One region of the Flexivirga sp. genome, then DNA from elsewhere that is predicted to be linked to it. Evidence: riboswitches for the same ligand, from Rfam matches in the RefSeq annotation. Region 1 holds a riboswitch; the other holds the start of a gene.
The links. A riboswitch is a leader RNA that binds a small molecule or an ion and turns the genes downstream of it on or off. The one in region 1 is predicted to bind S-adenosylmethionine.

Region 2: another riboswitch for S-adenosylmethionine. It lies ahead of metX (homoserine O-acetyltransferase MetX); the one in region 1 lies ahead of ACTHL4_RS03190 (aminotransferase class V-fold PLP-dependent enzyme).

Annotation. Positions count from the first base shown of each region.
Region 1 is NZ_JBQCGS010000018.1:61,082-65,376, reverse strand. Features, by position in the region: gene ACTHL4_RS03195 (DNA translocase FtsK 4TM domain-containing protein) at 1-2,087, opposite strand, end outside; SAM riboswitch class IV at 2,416-2,528, shown strand; gene ACTHL4_RS03190 (aminotransferase class V-fold PLP-dependent enzyme) at 2,574-3,944, shown strand; gene ACTHL4_RS03185 (endonuclease/exonuclease/phosphatase family protein) at 3,922-4,295, opposite strand, start outside.
Region 2 is NZ_JBQCGS010000051.1:18,923-23,217, forward strand. Features, by position in the region: gene ACTHL4_RS08740 (RNA polymerase sigma factor) at 1-238, opposite strand, end outside; gene ACTHL4_RS08745 (universal stress protein) at 477-857, opposite strand; gene metX (homoserine O-acetyltransferase MetX) at 975-2,174, opposite strand; SAM riboswitch class IV at 2,211-2,348, opposite strand; gene ACTHL4_RS08755 (DUF4192 domain-containing protein) at 2,541-3,566, opposite strand; gene ACTHL4_RS08760 (YkvA family protein) at 3,662-4,048, opposite strand; gene ACTHL4_RS08765 (EcsC family protein) at 4,051-4,295, opposite strand, start outside.

The DNA of each region.
Region 1 (4,295 bases):
GCACCCTGCACGCGCATCGGCTTGGAGGCACCCATGGGCAGGAAGAGCGCGTCGCCCTGGCCGATGAGCTTCTCGGCGCCGGGCTGGTCCAGCACGACGCGGGAGTCGGCCAGCGAGGAGGTCGCGAACGCCATACGCGACGGCACGTTGGCCTTGATCAGACCAGTGACGACGTCGACCGAGGGGCGCTGCGTGGCCAGCACCAGGTGGATGCCGGCGGCACGTGCGAGCTGGGTGATGCGCACGATCGACTCCTCGACGTCGCGCGGCGCCACCATCATCAGGTCGGCGAGCTCGTCGACGATCACCAGCAGGTAGGGGTAGGTCTGCATGACGCGTTCCGAACCTGGCGGCGGCGACACCTTCCCGGCCCGGACGGCCTTGTTGAAGTCGTCGATGTGCTTGAAGCCGAAGGCGGCCAGGTCGTCATACCGGGTGTCCATCTCGCGGACGACCCACTGCAGTGCCTCGGCGGCCTTCTTCGGGTTGGTGATGATCGGGGTGATCAGGTGCGGGATGCCTTCGTATGCCGTGAGTTCGACCCGCTTGGGGTCGACCAGCACCATGCGGACCTCGTCCGGGGTGGACCGCATCATGATCGAGGTGATCATCGAGTTGACGAACGAGGACTTGCCGGCGCCGGTCGCACCCGCGACGAGCAGGTGCGGCATCTTCGCCAGGTTGGCGATGACGTAGCCGCCCTCGACGTCCTTGCCGACGCCCATCACCATCGGGTGGTCGTTGCCGCGGGCCGCACCGCTCCGCAGCACGTCACCGAGGCTGACCTTCTCGCGGTCGGTGTTGGGGATCTCGATGCCGATCGCGGACTTGCCGGGGATCGGCGAGAGGATCCGCACGTCCGCGGAGGCCACGGCATACGCGATGTTCTTGGACAGTGCGGTGACCCGCTCCACCTTGGTGCCCTGGCCGAGCTCCACCTCGTAGCGCGTGACCGTCGGCCCTCGGCTGAAGCCGGTGACCTGGGCGTCGACGTCGAAGGAGTTCATCGTGTCGGTCAGCGCTTCGACCACTCGGTCGTTGGCGGCCGACCGCGCCTTGGGTGGGGTGCCGGGCTTGAGCAGGTCGTTCGCGGGCAGCGTGTAGGTGACGTCCCCGGCCAGCTGGAGCTGCTCGACCCGCTGGGGCAGCGGCGTGGTGGGCGGCGCCTGCAGCGGCGGGCTCATCGCGATCGACTCCGGCGGCGTGCCGGTGGTGCCGGGCAACGGCATCGCCCGGTCGGTGCCGGCCGGCTTGCCGGCGCCCTTGGCCGGCTGCTTCTCGTCGACGTCGTAGACCTCGTCGCTGCCCGGGTCCTTCTCACCGGGGCGCAGGACGCGGCCGCTCTTGGTCCGCCGCGGCGCGACCGTGGCGGCCTGCTCGAAGGCCTCGTCGCCGTCCAGGCTCGGGTCGTGCTCGCCGTCCGCCGCCACCTTGCGGCGGCGCTTGCGTTTGCCACCGTCGATCTTGTCACCGTGCAGGTCCTGGGCGACCGCGTCGACCGGCTGGTCGTCGTCATACGACCCGCCGTGCTCGAAGAGCCGGGCGCGCAGCGTCGCCAGACGCTCGGGGATCATCGTCACCGGAGTCGCGGTCATCACCAGCACGCTGAACAGCCCGAGGATCAGCAGCAGCGCCATCGCGCCGGCCGTGTGCACGGCGGCCACCAGCGGACTGCTCGCGAGGAAGCCGATGATGCCGCCCGCCCCGCGCAGGGCGTCGGTTTCGCTCGGTTGGGGAATGCCCTTGGCGATGCTGGTGCCGCCACAGACGGCGATGGCGAAGAGCGCGAGACCGACCATCACGCGGTTGGTGGCCTGGTCGCCGCGCGGTGAGCGCATCAGGTGCACGCCGATGAGCACGAGCACGAGCGGCATCACCAGCGCGCCGAGTCCGAACGTCCCGGCGACGATCGCGTGTATGACGTCACCGGCCGCACCGGTCAGCCCCCACCACTCGCGGGCGGCGATGACGACGGCCGCGGCCAGCAGGGCGAAGCCGAGACCGTCGCGCCGCAGTTCCGGCTCGAGGTCACGGGCGGAATGACCGACCCGGCGCGCCGCGCCACCGGCGACGTGGGCGACGCCCATCCAGGTCCCGCGGGCGGCGCGCAACGGCAGCGGCAGCCCGCCGCCGGACGGCTTCCCCCCGGCCCGCGCCTTCGCACCGGTGGCCTTCTTGGCCGGCGGGCGCGTCGAAGTGCGGCCCGACGCGGGGCGCGACCGGGCGCCGGACCCGGATTTGCTCCGGGTCGCGCGCGCGGTCGTGGTCGACGAGGACGGACGGGTAGCCACGAAAACACCGTACGCGACAGCCCCATGAGCCCCATGCGAAACACGCCGCGCACGAGGCAGCGGCCTTCCCACTCCTCGGACGGCGTTGGCGCGTTCGTCGGCCGTCCGGCTAGATTGGCCCGCAGGTCATGAGTCTCAGCGTCAAGCCCCGGCTTGCTGAGCGGCAACCCTCCACCGCGGTGGGGTGCTCCGGGTGACGACCGGGCCGACGCGACAACGCGTCGGCAAGCGCGGATCGGCTCTGCATTCCCCGTCGATCCCTGATCGGCGAGGAGCAAGCCGTTGAGCATCACCATCGACCCCCAGCAGGACACCACACCGCGCCGGCTCGGCATACCGCGTGTTTCCTCACCGGAGCCGCGACGCGTCGCGGACGGTCTGCCGAAGACGGTGTCGGCCGACCTGGGCGTGCCCACGATCCACCGGACCGTCACCGACTACGCCAACTTCGACCATGGCGCCACGACGCCGGCCCTGGTCGCCGTGGCCGATGCCGCCCAGCAGGTGCAGCGTCGTTACGGCTCGGTGCACCGGGGCGCCGGGTACGCCAGCCGGGTCACCACCGGCTGGTTCGAGGCCGCCCGCGCCGAGGTCGGCGAGTTCGTGGCGGCGCGACCCGGCGACGAGGTCGTCTTCACCCGCAACACCACCGATGCGCTGCGGCTGCTCGCGCACTGCCTGCCGGCGGACACCCAGGTGTTCGCGTGGGAGTCGGCCCACCACGCCGCCCTGCTGCCCTGGCCGGCCGACCGCACCACCCGCCTGCCGGTCCCGGCCAGCGCCGCACACGCGGTGCAGTTGCTGGAGGCGGCCCTGCGGCGATCCGGCGCCCAGCACGCCCTCGTCGTCGTCACCGGCGCCTGCAACGTCACCGGGGAGATCTGGCCGGTGACCGAACTCGCAGCCGTAGCACGTCGGTTCGGGGCGCGTACGGTGCTGGACGCCGCACAGTACGCACCGCACGTGAGCATCGACCTCGCTGCCCTCGACATCGACTGGGTCGCCTTCTCCGGCCACAAGCTCTACGCCCCGTACGGCGCCGGTGTGCTCGCGGGCCGCAGCGACTGGCTGGACGCCGCCGAGCCCTACCTGCCCGCCGGCGGAGCGACGGCGCGGGTGGCGCACGACCACACCCGCTGGCAGACCGGCCCGGCGCGCCACGAGGGCGGCACGCCCAACGCCGTGGGCGCCATCGCGATCGCAGCGTCCTGCGCCACGCTGCGCAGTCACCGGGCCACGGTCGAGGCGCACGAGGCCCACCTCTACGCGCGACTGCACGGCGGGCTGGCCGCGACCGACGGCGTCCGCATCGTGCAGGTGCTCGGCGACCGGCCCAATGTGGGCGTGGTCACCTTCACGATCGACGGCTACGACCCGTCGCTGGTCTCGCAGGTGCTGGCCGACGAGCACGCCATCGCCGTGCGCGACGGCCGGTTCTGCGCCCACCTGCTATGCGACGCCGTGGTCGGCGCGGACGCGACCGCGGTGCGCGCCAGCCTCGGGCTGGCCACGACCGGCGAACACGTCGACCGGCTCGTCGCTGCCGTGCGTCAGCTGGTCGAGCACGGGCCGTCGCTGTCCTACGTCCACACCGACGAGGGCTGGTCGGCTCCTGCCGACCCGCGGGACGTCAGCGAGCCACTCCCCTGGTAGCCGGCGTGCCGCGGGGTCGATCCACCCGCAGCCGCGCCCAGTAGCCCAGGTGGTCGGTGCCGGCGATGGCCACCGTGCCGTCGGAGACGACGCCGAAACCACGCGTGAGCACATGGTCCAGCTGGATGAACGGTGGCACCCGTTTGCCGTGCGGCCAGGTCCGCCGCCACCCGGACCCGGTGGCCCGGCTGGTGTCGGTGAGGCCGTCGGTCAGCTGGCGGAAGGCCGGCATCGCGGACGACGCGTTGAAGTCCCCGGCCAGCACGAGCGGCTGACCGGCGGGCAGCGCGTGGCGCCATACGGACAGGGCGCGCAGCGCCGCGTGCCAGTCGTCGACGATGTCCGGCAGCG
Region 2 (4,295 bases), on a different contig from region 1:
TGGTGGTCGCCACGGCACGAGCGGCGGTCTCGGAGTCGAGCGTGACGGCGATGCCGTGCTCATCCAGCGCACGCAGCACGGTCTTCATCCGCTGCGGCGCGATCTCACTGGCCTCCAGGGCATCCTTCAGCTGCGAGCTGTCGATCGAGCCGTTCGCCTGTCCGACTGCCATCAGCTGCTGCAGCGCCGGGTGCGCGAACTCCGCCGGCAATGCCGGCGCTCCGGGGGTCTTCGCCACTGGGTCCACCAACTACCTTCCGAAACTGTCGGTCAGCCGTGCACGGGCACTGGATGCACGGACGCAGGTGCACGGACACCACTACGTTGCCGTCCGGGGTTGACGGCTGACCGAGGTTGGGGTTTCGAAGCGACCGTCACACCGGCTGGTCCGGCTCGGTCACGAGCGCTTCCACACCATTATAAAACGATTCGGGGCGTGGAACATTCCATCGGCCCCTTTCCGGGGCTCGGTCCGCTCACTCGGCGGGCTTGACCGCCAGCACCGGGCAGGCAGCATCCAGCAGGATGCGCTGGGCGTTCGCGCCCAGGATCAGCTTGCCGACCGGCGACCGGCGCCGGAGCCCGATCACCAACAGATCGGCGGACTCCTCCTCCGCGATGCGCAGGAGTTCCTCCGTGGCATCCTCGCCGGGACCGACGGTGCGCACCTCGTAACTGACGTCCTGGTCGGCCAACTCGGCCAGCTGCGCGCGAGCGTCCGGGGTCTGGTCCTGCCCCTCGCTGTGCGCCGAGTCCAGCACCACCAAGGGGGTATGGCGCACGGCCGCTTCCGCGGCTGCTCGGCGCAGCGCCGCGGCGCCTTCCCTGGTCGGTACGTACCCCACCACGACAGCCACTGCGCGATCACCTCTTCCCATCGGGTCGCTCACGTCTCGGACGTACCGACGACGCTACCGGACCGATCCGCCGGCGGGGCGAGCAGCCTGGTGGCCAAGCTCACATCCGGCCGGCGCTCAACCGGCGACGGGCACGCGGACCTGCTCGCGCCGTGCATCGGCCACGGCCTCGGAGACGATCGCCGCGATCTGATCGGTCTCGATGAGGAACCCGTCGTGCCCGTGCCGTGAACGCATCAGCCGGACCCGTCCGCGGCCGTGTGCGGCCACGATCTGCTCGGACAACTCCACCGGGAAGAGCCGGTCGGAGTCGACGGCGGCGACACGCAACAGTCCCGGGTAGCCGCCGAGCACCTCCGCCAGGCTGCCGCGCCCGCGGGTGACGTCATGGGTCGCCATCGCCGCGGTGAGCTGCACGTAGGCGCCGGCGTCGAAGCGGGCGACGAGTTTGCCGGCCTGGTGGTCCAGGTAGCTCTCCACTGCGAACCGGCCGCCGTCCAGCGGGTCCTCCTGATCCTGTGGCCGCGTGCCGAACCGGGTGTTGAACTCGTCGGCGCTGCGGTAGGTCGCGTGGGCGATCCGGCGAGCGATACCCAGCCCGTCACTCGGTATGACGCCCGTGCCGTAGTAGTCGCCACCGGCGTACCCGGGGTCGGAGGTGATGGCCAACGTCTGTGCCTGACCCCACGCGATCTGGTCCCCGGTGGCCTGTGCAGCGCTGGCGATGACCAGCGCAGCACGGGTGCGCTGCGGATGACCGGCGGCCCACTCGATGGTGCGCATGCCGCCCATCGACCCGCCGAGCACCAGGAACCAGTCGGCGATGCCGAGCGCGTCGGCGACCGCCGCCTCGATCATCACCTGGTCGCGCACGGTGGTGCGCGGGAAGCGCGATCCCCACGCCCTGCCGTCCGGGGCGGGCGAACCCGGCCCGGTGGTGCCGCGGCACCCGCCGAGCACGTTGACGGCGACGACATACAGCTCGTCGGTGTCCAACGGCCGTCCGGAGCCGATCAGGCCGGGCCACCAGCCCGCCGTCGGCTGCCCGGGGCCGGGCTCCCCCACGACGTGCGAGTCACCGGTCAATGCGTGTTCGACCAGCACGGCGTTGTCGGCACGGGAGGACAGTCGCCCCCAGGTCTGGAAGGTGACGACCACCTCGGGCAGCACGGCACCGCTCTCCAACGGCACGTCGGTGAGGCGGATCGCGCGGGCGTCGGGGTTGGCATCCGGCGGCGGTGCGCACCACTGCACCGGTGACCCGGTGCGTAATGGCGTGCGTGAGGTCTGCGTCGTCGCCGTCCGTATGGCGCTCATCCGGCCCACTCCTTGCGTGCCCCTTGGGGCTCGCCGGCCCCGCGCTTGCCGACCGCCGTGCACGGTCGACCCTGTCTTCACCCGGGGCACCCCACCGCGGTGGAGGGTTGCCGCCCAGCCAGCCGGGGCTGTGTTCGTGGCCGCGAAGGTCAGCGAACGCTGGGACTCATGACGGATACAACGGTAGCAAAACCGTCTGGGCGGGACGAAGCCGTCGCCCGCGCATCTCACGGGTCGGGCGTTCCACCCAGGACCCGCGACATAGCGACCCGAGAGAATCGGGCTCCCGCGCAGTATTCGGAGGAGCTGGCGGGGAAGAAACGTCGTGGGGTGCCGGAGCGGGGGAGGAATTTCGTGGGGGTGATCTTAGGCAGGCCGTTGCTGAGCTGGTGTCGGGCGCAGCCCGGCCTGCAGCGCCGCGTCGAACAACTGGGCCAGCCGGCAGTCGGGCTCGACCTGCAGCGCGCGGTCGACAGCGAAGGACGCGAGCACCCCGTTGCCGGTGACCCATCGGATGGCGGCGGCGAGCAGCAGCACCGGGACACTCCACGACTGCGGGATGCACCCGACCCACTCCTCCAGTCGCTCGGCGACGCGGTCCACCGGATCGTCGAACGGATCGAGCTCACGCAACCAGAGCGGCGGCAGGCCGAGGTGGTGCGGATCGACCGGCGCTTCGGCCTCGACCAGCTCCGCCGGCAGGAACTGCGGCATCAGCCAGGACAGCACCTGGTCGCGGACCACGATCGCGGCCACGGCCGTGGTGGCGTCGGCCAGCACGTCGACCGGGAGCTGATGCACGGGCGTCTGTTGCTCGAGCAGCACACGCGGCAGCACCTCGGCGCTGTGCACCTCGGCCGGCTCGCCGAGCCGATGCCCGACCGCTGCGGCCACCAATGGATGGCGCACGTCGAAGCGGTGCGCGAGGTCGGCACGGTCGGCGGCCGGGGTCACGCCGCGCTGCACCTGCTCGGCCACCGGTGCGACGCGGGTGGCCGGCGGGACCGGCGACCATGTGCACGGGCAGCGGTGACACGAGCATCGCTCGGCGCGCCAGGTCGCAGCCTCGCCCCGCACATGTGCGACGTGCGACAGCTCTGCGCCGGCTGCGCGCAGCAGGTCGCCCAACTCCTGCAGGAACAGCTGGTCGGCGGCCCCGGACGCGTCGTAACAGAGCACGACCAGCTCGTCCGGATCGTGCCTGCCGAACGTGGTGGCGATGTGCTTCGCGAACGCCACGGCGTCGCAGCTGTCCGGTCGGTCGAACCGCGCCGTGAGGACCGTGCGCCGGTCGCGCAGGCCGATCACGACGAGGCAGTCCCGGGGCAGGAATCCGAGTTGGTAGGGCAGGTAGGCGATGAGCTCGCCGATGCCGTGCAGGCTGGATGTCATACGGCGAGCCTGTGGCCGCGCACCAGGGTCGCGGACGGTCGATCACCGCGGGTGTGGATGCGTGACCGGGCCGGAGGGGGATGTGGACCGCCCGGTCAGGACAGGCGCTCACCCGGGATCGTGTCGCCGCGCCGGCGTTCCCACGCCAGGAACCGGTCGGTGTCCTCCACCAGGGCCTTGGCCAGCCAGGCCAGCACGACGGCGTCATCGGCGAGTCCCACGACACCGACGAGCGCTTCGGGCAGCAGATCGATCGGCGAGACGACGTACGCGGCGGCCGCCGCCAGCAGGCCGAGATGACCGGCACTCACGCCCGTGTACTCGCCGCGTGCGACGGCCTTCGTCATCCGCGGCAAGGACGCGACTCGCACCGAGATGGAGGGACCGCCCGGCTCGGTGACCTCCTGCAGTGCGTCGGAGATCCGGCGCATCGCCGACCAGCGGACGCCGGCCAGGCCGGACACCTTGGGCAGCCGCGGCACGCTCAGCTCCGCCCGGCCGGCAGGGCGCGGCCGGTGGGCGGGAACTCCCGCCTGGCGACCTTGGCGATGCGGTGCAAGAGGAACACGTCCAGGCCGGCGCCGATCACACCACCGGCCACCGGGATGCCCTTGCCCAGCTTGGTCAGCAGCTTGTCACCGAGTTGGCCGACCAGCCGGAAACCGACCGCCTTGTTGACGACCATCACCGCGGGCGGTGGCAGCTGGTTGGCCGCCAGGTTCGCCAGCC